Regions from separate parts of the Proteiniborus sp. DW1 genome, predicted to be linked through region 1. Evidence: riboswitches for the same ligand, from Rfam matches in the RefSeq annotation. Region 1 holds a riboswitch; the other holds the start of a gene.
The links. A riboswitch is a leader RNA that binds a small molecule or an ion and turns the genes downstream of it on or off. The one in region 1 is predicted to bind thiamine pyrophosphate.

Region 1 (4,210 bases):
TATCAACAAGTTTAACACCACCACCGACTACCACCGGAATTGGGCTGAGTTTAGCAATCTTTGAAATTTCGTCAAAACTTCTGGTGATCACTTTTCCATCTAAGTCAAGGCCACAATCTGGCTTTGTTCTTGTTTTATGCAAAGGTCCGACGCCTAAATAGTCAATCAGAGAAACATCCACTGTCCTAATATACTCAAATATTTCATGAGTTCTAGCTGATAAACCAATAATTGAATCTTCGCCTAAGTATTCTCGACAAACTTCCACTGGAATATCTGCTTGTCCAACATGGATTCCATCAACCCTTATCCCCTGTTTTCTCGCCGCCAAAATAACGTCCAAACGGTCATCTACCAGCAAGGTTACCTCTTCAGATTTACCAGCATGAGCAATTACCTCCGAGGCTTGACGGGTAAATTCAATCATTTCCTGAGCAGTGGCAATCTTCGAACGGATTTGTACACATGTAAATCCGGCTTCAACCGCATCCTTAATGATTGTCGCAACAGGTCGACCTTTCGTATTCTCAGGACCCACAACCAAATATGCTGATATATCTAATTTTTTTCTGATGCACATTATTCTTCCCTCCCTAGTTATCGTAGACTCTTCTTCCTACTTGTCTCCCACTTTTGTAAGCATAAAATTGTATGATAAGGTAAATCCGAATCACGAGACTTATTATATGATTTCTGCTATTCTAATTACATATTATTCACCTATATCGAAAGGTGCTATAGCAACAACAATTAGAGCGTTTGTAGATTAAACCTCCTCAATTTCAAATGGATTGTTAGCAATGTCCTCTGCACTTGCTTTATACAGTTCGTCGAGAAAATGAATCTGAAAACTTCCGGGCCCGTCCACATTTTTTTCAGCTCGGCTTCCCGCTAAATTGAACACCGCAGTACCAGTAAGTGCCGCAATAAACGGCGATGCAGCAGTTGCATATACTGCTATAACTCCACCCAATGAACAACCTGCCCCAGTTATTTTCTCCATAAAATGAGACCCTCCATGAGAAAAGACTATAACGGAACCATCGGTTATTAAGTCCGTTTTACCTGACACAGCAACAGCTCCACCTGTCCACTTGGCTAGCTCAACAGCCGCAATCTTTGCAGCGCTTACCGAATCTGTAGAATCAACACCACGAACATTGGATAGGTCTGTACCACCATCTAATCCCCATAAACCAGCCAATGCTAGAATTTCCGAAGCATTTCCTCTGATTACAGTAGGCTTGTACTCTTTTAACTGCCTTAACAGCTGAGTTCTAAGGGAACCAATACCTACTGCTACCGGATCCAGTACCCATGGCTTCCCAGCTTCATGCAATACTTTTGTAGTATAAGGTAAAGTCTGCTCATAAACCGGTAGAAGTGTACCAACATTTATATAAGTGGCTTCACCAGCCTTCGCTATAAATTCACCCTCATCAGGTAAGTAAACCATAGCAGCTGATCCTCCCACAGCAAGCTGCGCGTTAGCGACAAAATTAATTGTTACCGTATTTGTAATGGACCCTACCAGCGGATTTGTTCTTCTTACAGTTTCAATTGTCTGAATCATACTGTTTTGAATGTCCTTTTTTTTAATCATTTAATACTCTCCCCTTTATTGATATTATCACACTACCGCTAAGCCTCAGATTTTATCTTCCCAATTCATATGAGTTCTCCCTCAACATGTTCAGTTTTTAATAAAAAAAAAAGTGCTCTCCATTGGTAAGGAAAGCACTTATTAACATAATATAATAACTATAATATAATAATTATAATAATAATATTATTGATAATAAATTGCTTCCCTACACCAGTATTAACTGACAGGTTCAAAGGGTCAGGTTTTACCTTCTCAACTCAAATGAGTCCCCCCACAATTTCATTTATACGGTATCACTTATAACCTTTTGTGTCAAGTCCCATCTAAATTAAAGAGACTTAATCCTTTCGAGGTTAAGTCTCTTTTACAGTTACGATTTTTGCCAGAAAATCTAAGCAAACTTTCAACTCATTTTAATGTATTCATAACACGCCAAATATCCATTGTCATAAGTAAATTCCTTTATGGACTCAGTAGCGTCGTTAAACTCAGTCTTACAGTCGGTAACGGCTTAATTAAGGACTATAGATCTAGAAGCTGGATTTAATAATTCCTTAGGATACAACTTTGCTTTCTCATAGTTTGTTTTTTTACGTTCAGAGACAATTTTTTCGAAATGATTATTTAAAAATTTGATGCAAGTAATGCCGAATCGCCTCTTGTAAGTTTACCTTCCTCCATTATATACACAGAATTCCCATATTTTATTGTATCTAGCTCATGTGTTACCAATAAAATAGATACTCCTTTTTTTGCAATCTCAGAAAACAGTTCCATAATCTCTATCGTAGTTTTAACATCTAAGTCGCTTGTAGGTTCATCTGCAATTAACATAACAGGGTCGTTAATCAAAGCCCTTGCTATAAAAACTCTACGTAACTCTCCACCAGATAGATGTTTCGGAAACATCTCAGATAAATGAGAAATTCCCAATTGTTCTAGTAAACTTAGTGCTTTTGATGTAGGGTCACCCTCATTTTTATATAAATAAAACGGAAGGCGAACATTATCAAGTACTGTTAAATTTCCTAAAGCAGTATTTCCTTGTGGCACATACCCAATTTTTGAATTCCGATATAGTGAGATACTTTTATCGCTTAGAGCTAAAATATCCTGTCCATCAACATTAATGCTGCCTGAGGTTGGTTTTATTAGTCCTGCAATCATATTTAGCAATGTACTTTTTCCACTTCCTGAGCGTCCAATAATACTAACAAACTCTTCCTTGTCTATTGATAGGCTAACATTATCTACTGCAGAAAAACTTGTACTTCCCCGCATATATTTCTTTGTCAAATTTTTTATTGTCAGTACCATGACTATTCACCCTCTCTCATTGTAAGATAGGTTTCAGCTTTGCTAATCTTAAGCGCTCCATGGATAGAAGCTAAAAGCCCAACTAAAACAGATAATATTAAACTCAATGCTATAATAGCTAAAATACTACTATTCTGTGGCTGTAAATAAGGCAGTTGTAATTTGCTACTAATTAAATCACTAAAAGGGAATATAATCAAAGAGGTTAGTATGAGCCCTATAATCCCTCCAACAATACTCACTAAGACTGACTCTGTTAAAACAACTTCTACAAGCTTTTTTCTAGTAGCACCTAGTATCCTAAGAATGGCAAATTCTTTCTTCCTCTCATTCAAAGTTACAGAGAATACAATTAAAATAACTAGTATCCCTAATACCCAAATAACTGCAGTAATTAAATGGATATATGATTCTAAGCTTCTCAAGCTATCACCTATATTTGATACTATATGTTGAGATATAATAGTATCTACATTAGATACTTTTTGTTTAATCTCCCTTGCAATTAACCTACTATCATAAGCTGGGGCAATCTTGATAAATATAGCTGAAACAGATTCTCCTACATTTTCATCAGTAGAAATACTAACACCTACTTCTTTAGCATCTATAATTAATTGCTTCATTGTATCCTTGGTCACATAAACAGATCCATCAAGTCCTGTTCCTGTCCTTTTAAGATTTGCAATAATAGGATAATACTTATTAAAAAACATTAAAGTGTTATCCACAAGGGGCAAGACAGCACTACCTATTATCATCTCACCATCCTTAATTGGGTTATTATACACCTTAGTAATCCATGGCTGTATTAAAAAATCCGTCTCTGGATCAAAAGCAATTATAGGAATTACTGAAGAACAACATGCAGAAGAAAGAGGTGTCATATAAAATTGAGTTGTAACCTTATCGACCCCCTCTATCTTTTCAATTTCCTCAGCAATATCTGCACTGAAATAAAAATTGCTTGGTTCCGCTTTTAATAAAATATCCTCAACATTAGAGTCATTTCCTTCAGGTACAACCATGATATCTGCTCCAAGTCTACTTTGTAAGCTATAGAGCCCATTTTCTAGACTAGCAGCAAGAATTGATCCTCCAAAAAAAACTGATGTTAGTATTGCAACTACAGCCAAAAGACAAACCGTTCTGAATGGCTTTTGTTTTAAGTTGTTTATTGATAATTTAAAAGTTGTTAAAGGCTTCAATATCATACACTCATCAAATCCTTTTTACTTAATCTATAGAGATAAAATGTATTTAATACACCCATAGCAATCACTAAAC
Region 2 (4,210 bases), on a different contig from region 1:
ACCTTATCTATATCATCTGTCTCTAAAGCTCTTATTTGCTTAATAGCTGATTGCATTGTTAATGACATATTTGTACCAGTATCTCCGTCAGGAACAGGAAAGACATTTAATGCATTGACAGCTTCTTTATTATTTTCAAGACAGTTAGCAGCTCCAAAAAATAGTTTTTTGAGCATATTTCCATCTATATATTGAATTTTCAATATTAGTACCTCCTTAGCCTACTTTTGTACTCTTACTCCCTGTACATTTATATTTACTTTTTGGACTTTTAAACCAGTCATACTTTCGATATTGTATTTTACTTTATCTATGATGTTGTCTGCAACCACAGAAATCTTTGTACCAAACTGAACTACCACAAATAGATCGACAATAACTTTATCACCATCTGTATATACCTTCACGCCTTTTTTTACATGATCTTTTTTTAATAACTCCACTAAACCATCAGTAGCGTTTCTACTAGACATTCCAACAAGACCATAACTCTCTGTAGCTGCTAATCCAGCAATGGTCTCTAAAACACTTTCATCGATATTTATTGAGCCATATATATTGGTCAATTTACCTGCCATTTACAGTCCTCCTTTTTAAATTGAAAAGTGGATAAAGGATTTTATAGTCTTATTTTACATTATATTTGTATTATCTTCAACTTAAGAATAAATAATAATTAAAATAGGGATAAAAATATCTTTATATTGCAAAAAATACCTAGGGTATGATACAATAGTATATGTTGATTTTAGAATGTATAGTAAACAAGGATTTATTAGCAAACCTAGAGGTTTAAGGAGGTGTTTTTATGGCAAGGTTCTGCGAGGTATGTGGTAAGGGAAAAGTGTCAGGTCACTTAGTAACTTTCTCAAATAAGAAAAGTAATAGAACTTGGTCTCCAAATGTACGTAGAATAAGAGCTATGGTTAATGGAACTCCAAAGAGAATTTACGTATGTACAAGATGTATCAGATCAGGTAATGTTGAAAGAGCATTATAATAGATGGCTTCCAGTGCAATGGAAGCCTGTCTGATTTTTTGTATCTCTATTTTCAAATATTCATATCTAATTAATTTTATATAGAAACCAACCTAAACAAATAAAAAGTAAGCCCAATGCAAATATCCATGCTTTTATAGGTACTACTTGTATTATTATAATAACTCCTAAAATACCCAAAACCATTCCTAATAATTTTTTTATACTACCATCAATAAAATGCTTCTTAAAACTATATCTTCTATATCTTCTCATATAGACACCCCTTATAAGGCTACTAGTATTATATATTATTCAATTTCTAAATGAAGTGTTACAAAAAGAGCCAGCATTGCTGGCTCTCTCCTTGTTAATCCCTTGATCTTATAACAAGACAAATTCCCGATTCAACTTTTATTAAAGCTTCCTTATCCTTAACCTCATTACTTACTCCTAATGTAGTACCAAGTTTAAAGTCTACTGAATGAGTATCGTATTTAAAGCCTTTTAACGTAACCTTTGAATCAGTCAAAGGTATCACTGAAACAAAATGGTCAGGTTTATTATCTATCTTAAACATGTCTTTTGTAATAAATACTTCATTATGGCTATCAATAATGCTTGCATTGATATTTTGGTTAGCTAGTCTATATAAAATTAGAATATTTGCCAGGGAGTGGTCTAAACGGCTCCCTGTAACACCAAGAAACACAATATCATTTGCACCATAATCTATTGCATACTCTATAGCTAATTCTGTATCTGTTTTATCCTTATGACTTGGATACTTAATAAATTGCACTCCTTGCTCCTGAAAATCCTCAAATGTTTTATTATCAATTGAATCCAAATCTCCTACAATGATATCTGGCATTAGATCTTCATTATATAAGTGTCTGGCTCCTCCATCTGCACAAATAACCATGTCTGCATCATGATAATACTTAGCTAAATCAATATCTTTTAAATCCCCATTTGATACTATTAGCACCTTCATTTAATCACTCTCTTTATCTAATCTCTTTATTATAGGTTTTTATAGGTTTCCATAGCAGGATAATAATTATAACTGATATTATTAATTCTAATGCTAAATAGCTTCCATTATAACCCAAAGAATATAACCATGAGTTAATATCTCCAGCATTTTCTGAAAAGAATACAACTCCTGCTAACACATGACTAATAAATCTTCCGAGTATGGCTATGAAAATTCCCAATATTACTCCAACATATTCTAAGGTTTTGCTACCTATCTTTATGCTCTTTATATTCTTATAAAATCCACTTAGCCCTAGTAATCCAAAAGCTATAGGGTAATCTAAAAGAAATTGAATTGGATGAACAATATAAGGTTCTAAAACTGCTTGTAGTAATCCATATACTACTCCTACTAAAAGACCTGGTAAAGTCCCCCATCTTATGCCTATAAGTATTATGGGTATCATACTACCTGCTGTTACTGAGCCTCCAAAGGGTGCTTCATAAATTTTAAACATACTAAGTATGGTAGCTAGAGCTATCATGATACCACCCTCGGCCATAAATCTTACCTTTTCTTTTTTTGCAACTAAAATCATAAAAAAACCTCCCTTATGTTTTTAATATTGACTAGGGAGGGACTGTGTCTATTAAGTTACCACTACATAAATATAGGTAATGGATAATATAAAATAAACACTTCCCTACGCTAGTATTAACTAGATCAGGTTTAAGGGTCGAAGCTAAATTGCCTCCTCTCAGCATTAATGCTCCCCTAGTGATTATTCCTGTTCGCTTACATTATAGCAAATATTGTAAGCGTTGTAAAGCTAAATACTTTTAAATTTCTTAGTAATATTAACTATATCTTCACTATTGAATATTGCAGAACCTGCAACAAATATATTAGCTCCATATGATTCTATTTCTTTAATATTATCTAGTTTGATTCCACCATCAACTTGTATATCAATATTCAATTTACTATCTTCTATCATTTTTTTTAAATCAATTATTTTATCTTTCATCTGACTGATAAAAAACTGGCCACCAAATCCAGGATTAACAGTCATTATCAGTACCATGTCTATTTCATCAAGAATATATCTAATACTTTCAAGTGAAGTAGATGGATTTAAAGCAACCCCAGCTTTTATTCCAAAACTCTTTATATATTGTACTGTTCTATGAAGATGAACACAAGCTTCTTGATGAACAGTAATTATGTCTGCACCTGCATCTACAAAGTCTTTTATATACTGATCAGGTTTTTCTATCATCAAATGCACATCAAAAGGCACTTTAGTAACCTTTCTAAGCATTTTTATTACTGGTGCACCAAATGTAATATTGGGTACAAAATGACCATCCATCACATCAAGGTGAATAAAATCTGCTCCGCCTTCTTCAACTAATTTAATTTGTTCTTCTAATTTACTAAAATCTGCTGATAAAATAGAAGGAGCTATTTTAATCATAGTTAGTACCTCCTAATATCTTTTATTTCCTGTAGCATACTTAAGTAATTCTCATATCTTAATTTACTTATCTCACCATTGTCTACTGCTTCTTTCACTGCACAACCAGGCTCTTTATGATGTGAGCACCCTGAAAACCTGCAGGAATTGCTTTTGTCGAATATTTCAATAAAATAATACTGAAGCTCTTTTTCATTTAAGAAATCAATATCTAAAGTGCTAAATCCAGGAGTATCTACAACCCAACCACCTAAATCTAACTCTATAAGCTCAACATGTCTTGTAGTGTGTTTTCCTCTACTAGTCTTGTGACTAATATCGCCAGTTTGCAGCTTTAAGTTTGATTGGATGTTGTTTAATAGTGTAGATTTACCTACTCCAGATGGTCCTGCAAATACAGTTATTTTATCTTTAAGTAAATCCTTTATTTCATCGATACCTTGCTTAGTTTCACAGCTAGTTTTCACTATTTTATACCCTGCATTATGATAAATATTATAAATCTCATCTGCTTTTCCATCGGTATCCAAATCATATTTATTTATGCATATTATCACATCTAGTTCCTGATATGATGCTAGAAGCAAAAATCTATCTAGAAGCCATAAATTAGGCTCTGGTTTTTGCGCAGCAAACACTATTATAGCTTGATTTACATTTGAAACTGGAGGTCTTTTTAGTTCAGTAATTCTATCTAATATTTGTTCTACATAGCCTGTATTGTCCTCTTCGTTAACTCTAATTAAAACTCTATCTCCAGTAAGAGGAATGG

Region 2: another riboswitch for thiamine pyrophosphate. It lies ahead of thiT (energy-coupled thiamine transporter ThiT); the one in region 1 lies ahead of thiM (hydroxyethylthiazole kinase).

Annotation. Positions count from the first base shown of each region.
Region 1 covers NZ_FMDO01000056.1:48,567-52,776, forward strand. The annotation lists gene DW1_RS13690 (thiamine phosphate synthase) at 1-580, opposite strand, end outside; gene thiM (hydroxyethylthiazole kinase) at 767-1,603, opposite strand; TPP riboswitch at 1,791-1,889, opposite strand; gene DW1_RS13700 (ABC transporter ATP-binding protein) at 2,231-2,902, opposite strand; gene DW1_RS13705 (ABC transporter permease) at 2,926-4,131, opposite strand; gene DW1_RS13710 (DUF4418 family protein) at 4,134-4,210, opposite strand, start outside.
Region 2 covers NZ_FMDO01000038.1:15,515-19,724, forward strand. The annotation lists gene DW1_RS09590 (DAK2 domain-containing protein) at 1-176, opposite strand, end outside; gene DW1_RS09595 (Asp23/Gls24 family envelope stress response protein) at 222-578, opposite strand; gene rpmB (50S ribosomal protein L28) at 809-1,000, shown strand; gene DW1_RS09605 (hypothetical protein) at 1,067-1,255, opposite strand; gene DW1_RS09610 (thiamine diphosphokinase) at 1,350-1,976, opposite strand; gene thiT (energy-coupled thiamine transporter ThiT) at 1,990-2,559, opposite strand; TPP riboswitch at 2,645-2,747, opposite strand; gene rpe (ribulose-phosphate 3-epimerase) at 2,791-3,438, opposite strand; gene rsgA (ribosome small subunit-dependent GTPase A) at 3,441-4,210, opposite strand, start outside.